DNA from 3 places in the Shewanella sp. SM21 genome. Region 2 is predicted to be linked to each of the others. Evidence: predicted binding sites of a transcription regulator. Region 2 holds the regulator's gene; each other region holds the start of a gene.
What was found. The regulator sigma-54, encoded in region 2, starts transcription at its own class of promoters, with help from an activator protein. The targets are predictions, from matches to a motif close to GTTGGCACGNNNNTNGNNT.
Positions count from the first base shown of each region.

Region 1: a site for sigma-54 is predicted at 1,424-1,442, ahead of L5L94_RS00510 (DUF3192 domain-containing protein). Genes of this name have one in related genera too.
Region 3: a site for sigma-54 is predicted at 1,492-1,510, ahead of flgB (flagellar basal body rod protein FlgB). Genes of this name have one in related genera too.

Region 1 is NZ_JAKKRL010000001.1:116,197-119,475, forward strand. Features, by position in the region: gene L5L94_RS00500 (GNAT family N-acetyltransferase) at 1-565, opposite strand, end outside; gene L5L94_RS00505 (DUF2789 domain-containing protein) at 715-948, shown strand; gene L5L94_RS00510 (DUF3192 domain-containing protein) at 960-1,367, opposite strand; gene L5L94_RS00515 (ELKS/Rab6-interacting/CAST family protein) at 1,531-1,914, shown strand; gene L5L94_RS00520 (Zn-ribbon-containing protein) at 1,914-2,687, shown strand; gene syd (SecY-interacting protein) at 2,783-3,279, opposite strand, start outside.
Region 2 is NZ_JAKKRL010000018.1:23,711-26,989, reverse strand. Features, by position in the region: gene lptA (lipopolysaccharide transport periplasmic protein LptA) at 1-99, shown strand, start outside; gene lptB (LPS export ABC transporter ATP-binding protein) at 96-827, shown strand; gene L5L94_RS19460 (RNA polymerase factor sigma-54) at 935-2,413, shown strand; gene hpf (ribosome hibernation promoting factor) at 2,442-2,729, shown strand; gene ptsN (PTS IIA-like nitrogen regulatory protein PtsN) at 2,732-3,175, shown strand; gene rapZ (RNase adapter RapZ) at 3,172-3,279, shown strand, end outside.
Region 3 is NZ_JAKKRL010000017.1:70,600-73,878, forward strand. Features, by position in the region: gene L5L94_RS19150 (flagellar hook assembly protein FlgD) at 3-665, opposite strand; gene flgC (flagellar basal body rod protein FlgC) at 668-1,084, opposite strand; gene flgB (flagellar basal body rod protein FlgB) at 1,093-1,443, opposite strand; gene flgA (flagellar basal body P-ring formation chaperone FlgA) at 1,552-2,277, shown strand; gene flgM (flagellar biosynthesis anti-sigma factor FlgM) at 2,378-2,659, shown strand; gene L5L94_RS19175 (flagellar protein FlgN) at 2,652-3,107, shown strand; gene L5L94_RS19180 (hypothetical protein) at 3,193-3,279, opposite strand, start outside.

The sequences.
Region 1 (3,279 bases), on a different contig from region 2:
CAAAGTCATGCTGAGTAAACAGTTGCAAGTGGTTCTCCTGAGCGACAAACACACCAATGCCATCCAAATCAGGCTGCTCATCACACCAACTCACCACAGCTTGCACCAACTTATGTCCAAGTCCTTTGTGCTGTTCATTTGGTGCAAGAGCAATAAACTGCAAAATACCGCAGTGCTTACTGGGTAAAAGTTCAATAATACTGGACTCTTTGTTCATTAGTGCTTGAGTCGATTGCCAACCTGTACCTAACAACATCTTTAAGCGCCAATGCCAATAACGCCCTTCCCCTAAAGGCACTTCTTGAGTAACGACACAGGCTAACCCAAAGAGTCTTTCATGGTCGAATAAACCAATGAGGGCTTGTTTTTGTTGCCATAACGTATTGAGTTCTTCCCTGATTGCGGCGCGCAATTTTTGCTCATAAGCGGCTTTGTCTGAGGTAAAGAGTGAATCGACAAAAAAAGGATCATCATGGTAAGCGTTATAGAGAATAGAAGCGGCAATGCGTAAGTCTTCCGCGGTCAAATAGACTGCGCGGCAGTCCTCCAGAATTTCATTGTCCATCGTTAGCATTCCTTGACTTAGCTCACACTTTTTATGCGTAACTGTTAATCTACCAAGGAAACTAAAAAGTGCAAATTTTAATCATAGATTGCATTTTTCAATCAGGCGCTTACTCTAAACGAAGGCACTATACTGAAAAGGAAATAATGATGGATACAACTCCAGTAGACTTAAGCCACTTGTTTGAGCAACTCGGTTTAGACAGTAGCGACGAGGCCATAGCGCAGTTTATTGCAACCCATGATATCGACCATCACATCCATTTAAGCCAAGCGCCCTTTTGGACCCCAGCCCAAAAGAGCTTTATCATTGAAGGTTTAGAAGCCGATGCCCTCTGGACTGAGCCCATTGAGCAATTAGACACTCAGCTACGTAAACGATAAGACTCGTTGGTTCAGATTTTACCGTAAGCCGTTTCACCCCAACCCACTAAGGCATTGTTGCTCAGCACGATAGGCGTGCATTCATCCTTAGTGGTTTTTCCATCGCCATTATTACGCTGGGTACGATAAAACAACACTAAGACTTCTTTATTGGCTTCACCTTGTTGAGCACTTTGTTGAATATAGGCTTCACTAAAATCAGCGGTGCCCATTAAGATCATCACTTGGTCTTTAGGCATGCCTAAGCTCAGTTTGGTTAAGTTAGTGCGATTTTTATCCTGCACTTTCTCCCAAGATTCGCTGCTATCCCAGCCCGATTCACCATCACCGACATTGACCACGCAGCCGCTAAGACCTAAGCTTGCGAGCCCTAAAAAAGTGATGGCGATAAGTTTGTTATTCAATTTATGGTTCATCATGTGACATCCTGTGTAATTATTATTGAAGCTTAAAAATGGTATTTCGGCTGGACAATAAGCAAAATAAATGCCACAAGACAACATACTGTTTTTAAATGAAAAAATTAATTATTATTTTAAAATTGGTTTAAACAATTCAACAAATTAAGGAATTTTGCTAATTATGAGTCCCCTTGACCAAGTATTAGCGGCCGCACGTTCGCTCGAAGCCTGCGGTAAAGTACCGAGCCTTGCCTTAATTAAAACCCGTTTAGGTAGTAGCCTACCTTTACCTATATTGATCCAAGGCTTACAGCAATTTAAATCTATGCCTAAGGCGGATCGCGAGCGTTTAGCTGAGTTGCAAACTATCAGCCCTACAACTGACACTCCCGCAACTAACGATACCTTAACCCTTGCAGTGCTCGCCGAGCGCATGCAGATGCAACAGGCGTATTTTGAACGTCATGCTGAGCAGCAAAAAACAGAAATAATGCAATTAAAAAACGAACTGCTTGAACTTAAACAACGCATCAACTTATTAGAAATCCAAGGAAAAACAGCTTAATGTTTGTCACTGAACTGCGCTTCGAATGCTTCGCCGACACCACGATATCTGCCGCCGAGAAGGCCATTAATCAGCTCCTTGAAGCCTATCGAGCTAATGGCCAAATCTTAGGACGAGAATTTGCGGTCGCCTTTAATGACGGTGAGTTTAGAGTGCGTTTATTGATGCCAGAGAAAAGCAGTTTAGCGCACAAATATCACAGCCCTTGGGTCAAAAAAGCCTTAGTAGAATTAACCGACGCTAAACTACTCGCGCCGCGGGAAAAGTTTATTGGTCAGGATATCAATTCTGAAGTAAGTAATACCGAAACACCCAGCTGGCAACTGCTATACACCAGTTTTGTGCATATGTGCTCGCCCCTACGCAGCGGCGACAATTTATTGCCCATTCCCCTGTACCGTATACCCGCAACCTTTAATGGCGATCATAAGCGTATTATCCGTTGGCAGAGCGAATGGCAAGCCTGCGACGAGCTGCAAATGGCGGCGGCCACTAAGGCAGAATTTGCCGCGCTAGAGGAATTATCGAGTCCTGACAGTGATTTATTTCGCAGAGGTTGGGATTTGCGCGGTCGTATCGAATATCTCACTCAGATCCCGACCTATTACTACTTATATCGCGTTGGCGGCCAAGATTTGGCCTCAGAAAAAACGCGACCTTGCCCACGTTGTGGCAGTCATGATTGGAAACTCGATGAACCTTTATTAGATATGTTCCATTTTCGCTGCGAGCCTTGCCGCATAGTGTCGAATCTGTCTTGGGATCATCAATAACACCTGTTTATCCCCTTGCAGAACTCAACCTAAGATAAGCCACGCTTAGGTTGAGTTAATACTTAGGTTGATAATAAAAATTTCGCTCACAGAAGTTAACGCTTACCGAAAAGGTTTTGCCACATACGTTTAAAACTGGCGAAAATACCAGGATGTTCTAATGCGGACATAGGTAGTTCTTCATGTTTAACGGGTGGTGCTATCCGTGGCGATAATGCTTCAATAAACGCAGTCAAACTCGAGGACAATTGCTCAGATTGCACTTCACCAGGGATTTCAATCCATACGCTACCATCACTGTTATTGATGGTGAGCATTTTATCTCCCTCATCTAACAGACCGATAAACCAAGTCGGTGACTGCTTCAGTTTCTTCTTCATCATCAGATGACCAATCAGGTTTTGTTGCAGGCAGTTAAAATCGTCATCATTCCAGACTTGCAGTAACTCCCCCGTGCCCCACTTAGAGTCAAATAATACTGGTGCGGAGAAATAATGACCGTAAAAATCATTGATCTCTGGCCATAAAGTTAACTCCAGTGCATGCTCTACATTGGCGAAACTGCCTTCAACTTTGCGTTTCACTGGCTGCC
Region 2 (3,279 bases):
GATCGCGTGATCACTATTATTCAGCCAGAAAACTATCAAGATGATGCTAAATCAGATGCTCCAGCGGATAAACCTGTAAAAAAGCAGGACTCTAAATGACCCAAATCACCTTAAGAGCACAAAATCTGGCAAAAAGTTACAAGAGTCGCCAAGTGGTTAAAGACGTCAGTCTGACGGTAAAAACCGGTCAAGTCGTTGGCCTACTCGGTCCAAACGGTGCCGGTAAAACCACGACCTTTTACATGGTTGTCGGGCTAGTGAAGAGCGATAAGGGGCATATCTTTATCGACGATGATGATTTAACCGCAGATCCTATGCATCTGCGTGCCCGCAAAGGCATAGGTTACTTACCGCAGGAAGCCAGTATCTTTCGTAAGCTAACTGTTCATGACAACATCATGGCCGTACTGCAAACTCGTAAAGAACTTAAAAACGAAGAACGAGAAGAAGAACTAGAACATCTGCTCGAAGAGTTTCATATCACCCACATCCGTGACAGCCAAGGCATGTCATTGTCGGGTGGCGAACGTCGTCGCGTCGAAATTGCGCGGGCTTTAGCCGCTAATCCTAAGTTCATTTTGCTCGATGAACCGTTTGCCGGCGTCGATCCTATTTCGGTTATCGACATCAAGAAGATTATCGAACAACTCAAAAGTCGCGGCCTTGGCGTACTGATCACAGACCATAATGTCCGCGAGACATTAGATGTATGTGAACATGCTTATATTGTGAGTCACGGAAACCTGATTGCCGAAGGAACTCCAGCAGAGATCTTAGACAATCAGCAAGTTAGGGCTGTGTACTTAGGTGAACAATTCAGGCTATAGTTAATCGAGCGAAGCCAATGGAGGCAATTTATACCGCCATTGGGCTTCACTCAAAATGATAATAAGCGACCTCATCCAACAATAATAACGTAGGGATCAGCGGTAACATGAAAGCGTCACTCCAGCTCAAACTGGGTCAACAGTTAACCATGACGCCACAACTACAACAGGCTATACGTCTGTTGCAACTGTCGTCATTAGAACTGCAGCAAGAGATCCAGCAAGCATTAGATTCTAATCCCCTTCTCGAGCTGGAAGAGGATCAATTCGACGCCACTAAAACCCCTGTAAACCAAACGCTATCCGATACGGATTTCAGTGAATCTAGCACTCTGCCACCAGAAAAAGACAGCTCCACCATAGATACGGCAGAGTCGCTAACCAAAGAATCCATGCCCGATGAGCTCCCCATGGACACCACATGGGATGAAGTGTTTACCGCCTCCCCAAACTCAGGCCCCGGCGGCAGTCGTGAAGACGATATGCCCTTCCAAGGCGAGACCAGTGAAGGTTTGTACGAACACTTAGAATGGCAAAAAAACCTCACGCCGTTTTCTGAAACCGATTTAGCCATTGCCACCGCCATTATTGATGCCATCGACGATCAGGGCTATCTCACCCAAAGCACTGAAGAAATTCTCGAAGCCATGGGCAATCCTGAAGTTGAGCTTGACGAAGTCGAAGCCGTACTCAAGCGTATTCAGCATTTTGATCCCATAGGCGTTGCCGCCCGCGATTTAAGTGAATGCCTGCTGATCCAACTGTCGCATTTCGCCGCTGATACTCCCAACCTAGAAAACGCCCGTATACTGATCAAAGATCATTTAGATCTGATCGCCGCCCGTGATTTTAGGTTATTGATGCGTAAGACTAAATTAAAAGAAGATGAATTAAGGGATGGTATAGCACTTATCCAAACCCTCAATCCTCGCCCAGGTTTGTTGATCACGCCCAATAATGACGAATACGTTATCCCAGATGTGTCTGTGTCGAAGAAAAATGGCCGCTGGGTCGTTGAGCTTAATCCTGACTGCATGCCAAAAATCAATGTAAATCAACATTATGCTTCTATGGCACGCAGTACCAAAAACCAAGCCGATAGCCAATTTATTCGCGGCCATCTGCAAGAGGCTAAATGGTTTATTAAGAGCTTAGAAAGCCGTAACGATACTTTGCTTAAAGTTGCTAATTGCATAGTGCAATATCAGCAAGGTTTCTTTGAGTATGGTGAAGAAGCCATGAAGCCTATGGTGCTTAACGATATTGCCGAAGCGGTAGAAATGCATGAGTCCACCATCTCACGGGTCACAACTCAAAAATACATGCATACCCCTAAGGGACTTTTTGAACTAAAATACTTCTTCTCTAGCCACGTCGGTACTGACGATGGTGGTGAGTGCTCATCCACAGCAATCAGAGCCTTTATAAAGAAACTGGTGGCAGCGGAAAACCAGAAAAAACCATTAAGCGATAGTAAGATGGCACAACTTCTGGCAGAACAAGGGATCAACGTAGCCCGCAGAACCATTGCGAAGTACCGAGAGGCTATGCTTATTCCACCTTCTAATCAGCGTAAAAGTTTATAACCTACAGTGGATATCGGAGGACGTTTCTATGCAAATAAACCTAAGTGGACACCATGTCGAAATTACCGAATCGTTACGTGCATATGTAGAAGAAAAGTTTTCAAAACTTGAACGCCATTTCGAACAGATCAATAATGTGCACGTTGTGCTCAATGTTGAGAAAATGCAACAGATTGCCGAAGCGAGAATAAACCTCATAGGTGGTGAAGTTTTTGCTACTTCAGAGCATGCTGACATGTATGCCGCTATAGACGCCCTGATTGACAAGCTTGACCGTCAGGTTATTAAACACAAAGAGAAGTTAACAAAACACTAATAATGGAACTTTGTACCATACTGCGGCCGGAGTGCACTACCTGCGCCACTCCGGGCAGCAAGAAAAAGGTACTGGAACTCATCAGCGACTTAGTCGCTGCCCAGTACCCGACCCTCTCATCTCAAGAGATATTCGAAAGCCTAGTGGCGCGCGAAAAGATGGGGAGCACAGGTATAGGTAACGGCATCGCCATTCCACATGGTCGACTAGCCGATATAGATCAGCCCATTGCCATACTAATTAAGTGTGAAGAGCCGATAGCATTTGATGCTATCGATAAGCAACCTGTTGATATTTTATTTGCACTACTGGTGCCTGCAGACCAATGTCAGCAGCACTTAAGTACCTTGTCTTGCATGGCCGAAAAGCTGAGCGACAAGCAAATATTAAAGCAATTACGCAAGACGCATGATGAAACGGAACTCTATCAGGTAATCACTGGATGAAACTGGTCATAGTGTCGGGCCGCTCAGGCTCAGGCAAATCTGTCGCCCTTAGGGTACTCGAAGATCTCGGCTATTATTGTGTCGATAACCTTCCCTTGCCATTG
Region 3 (3,279 bases), on a different contig from region 2:
ATTTACGAAACTTCAGAAATATTGAGCACAGAAACAACCCCAACACCATGACCCATTTCAGCCATCATCATGCCGGATGCACTGGAGAAATGGATTCTCTCGATCGGTGCCTTAATATACGTTGGCGCAACTAAACTATTTTCACCTAGTGTCGCCTTAGCTTTGATTTCATATTTGCCTGCAGACAACCCCAGCTCAGCAGGATCGATAGAGAACCGAACATCACCAACATCCTGAGCACCGAGTTGAATAGTGCTAACGACCTGACCTTGTGCATCGATAATTTCAAGATCTAAGCCTTCAGCTGCATTCTCTAAATACACTTTGCCTTCAACCGCTTCACCATCGAGCTGAAACTCAGACACAGGCACCATGGCATTCTTACCAATCAAAGATGCCGACTGTACTATGCCCAAATTTTCCATCATGACCATTTGGCTTGATTGATTCTTCCGCATTCCCTCTAAGCTTTCGACCTGCGAAAACTGCGCTAATTGAGAGATATACTCAGCACTGTTAAGCGGTTTAGTGGGATCTTGATTCTTGATTTGTGCAATCATTAAGGTCATAAATTCATTCTTTAATGACGCAGCATCATTCCCTGGTGCCGCTAATGCACCTGCAGGATTCTGAATCGAGTTGTTACCAGAGCGAGCCAATTCCATTGCTATTTATTCCCTAGTTGCAATAAACCTTGCTGCATAGAACGCGCACGATTCATGATTTCAACACTGGTTTCAAATGAACGACTTGCCGCCATCATGTCAGCCATTTCTTCAATCGTGTTCACATTAGAGTAAGCAACATAGCCTTGTTCATTGGCAAAGGGATGATTCGGCTCATAACGCATATCCAATGGGGCATCCGCTTGGACTATGTCGCTCACTTCAATCGAAGCACCAATCGCACCTTGTTGAGTCGCATCGTAAATAGTCGCAAATACGGGTTTTAATGCTCGATAGGCCGACTCAGGGTTTTCGGCGGCAGTTCCAGCGTTAGCTAAGTTACTCGCGACCGTATTTAAACGTATGGTCTGAGCATTCATGCCAGCACCCGCTATTTGATAAATATCGCCAAATGACATACAGGCTCCTAACGACCTTCAATAGCAGACTTTAGACCGGCTATTTTCATGTTTAAAAATGTCAAACTCGTTTGATAATCCATCGCATTCTGTGAATATCTTGCCTGTTCCTTACCGAGTTCCACGGTATTATCATCGGCAGAATTTTGATAAGGCATGCGATAAGCGAGGCTGTACTCTTGATTCATCTGCATGCCTGCTTCAACTTGCTTCATGGCCGCTTTGAAATCCAAATCTCTCGCTTTGTACCCCGGAGTTTCGGCATTGATTAAATTACTCGCTAATACCTTGCTTCTCTCCACTCTAAAATCGAGTGTCTGAGGATGTATTCCTAATGCTTTATCAAGGTTGATAGCCATCTCAACTCCTAGTACTGTATGCGTAATTAATTTAGATGGCCGAGCAGCTTACAATTAGCATGCCAATATACTTATTCATATAAAACAGTTGGTTAAATGAAATCGCTATTGATATACGGAAAGTTCTTTTCCCTCACTTTCTTACTGAGCATAGGGTTACTTCCGCTCAATGTGCACGCGAAAGGGAAGATCACGGCGACAGAACAAATATCTCAGCAAATGACAAACTCCGTAGCCGCAGAGATAGCTAAGTGGCAACAATCGCAAGAGATAAAAAAAGTCAGCAAAAAAATCACACTGCACATTCCTTCCAGCACTGCCAAGCTAAAAACGTGTAGCACAGCGCTCCAAGTCGAGGCTGCTAAAGGGCTCCCATTCGGTCGGATCCAACGAAAAATAAGCTGTGCCTCTGAAGGCTGGTCACTCTATGTTCGGGCCAAGGTTGCTCTCAGCGCCTACATTCCTGTTGCCAACAAAACGCTTAAGAGAGATGAAGTTGTCACATCAGAAAATCTACAATGGCAAATGTTGCCCTTAACTGCGTCAGATCAAGACATTATTACTGATGAAAAACACATTTTAGGGCAAGCGGTTGCCAGAAAAATAATCAAAAACAAACCCATAAGAGCAAGCAATTTAAGTGCACCAGAACTCGTGAGCATAGGGGATGAAGTGATTATCGAAGCAGTCAGTGCCACCTTTTATGCCAATATGATTGGGATTGCTATGGATGCGGGTAAACAAGGTGATGCCATTAGAGTGAGGAATAGTAGTTCAGGGAAAATCATTACCGCTTACCCCATAGCTAAGGGGAGAGTTGAAACCCGTTTTTAACATTTAAGCCACCTTAGAATAAATTTAAAAATTTATTTTAGATTTATCCTATTTAGGTCGCCTATATCTAATATCTAGCCATTTATGACGATGAACATCTATGGAAATTAATAAAATTAGCAGTGCCTTGAGCACTGAGTTCAGCACGAGTAAGAGCGCTAATACGCCCAGAAAGCCCGTTGAATCAGAAAATCTATCAACGCCAACACGACAAGATATTAGTCACGACTGGCAATTGTTAGAACAAACCCAGAAAGAGTTACATACCATCTCCGACGTTGACACAGATAAAGTTGCTGCTATACGTCAGGCTTTAAGTAATGGCAGCTTTGAGCTGAGCTTAGATAAAATTGCAGATAAGATATTGATACAGCATGGATAATAGTCAAGTAAATAAACGCGAACTTGTTCAAAGTTTAATTCGCGATATTCGTCAAGATCTTGAGGGATATAGTCAATTAAAATCAATGCTTAAGCACCAACGTGAATTAATGCAACGCAGGGATAATGATGCGCTCTTAGCCCATAACGAGCGTCAAACTGCACTGTGTAACAAGTTGGCTTTGAGAGCCAAACAGCGAAGCGAAAATCTCGCGACACTAGGTTTTAATAGTGACAATAGTGGCATGAGACGCTTAATCACGGCGCTACCTGATCACCTAAGACCGCAAATAAAAATGTCATGGGACAACTTGCAGCTGTTAGTTAAAGATAGCCAAACAGCCAATGAAACCAACGGCAGATTGCTCGTAATACAGCAAGAAACGATTAACCGTATCCTGAATCAAGATGGCCAACACCATGAAATTGATTACGGTGCCAAACGCTAATTAAACTGAATTATTGAGAGTTACCAAAGCCCTCGCTAATGGGACATAGTTTAAAAGGTGGCTCTCAGCTGTAATGACACAGCGCCTATTGGCCTTTATTCTTGTAATAGAAACCCGCCATATCATCAACAATTGCCTGTTCACGGCGCGCCACTTGTGCTTGTTCTTGTAT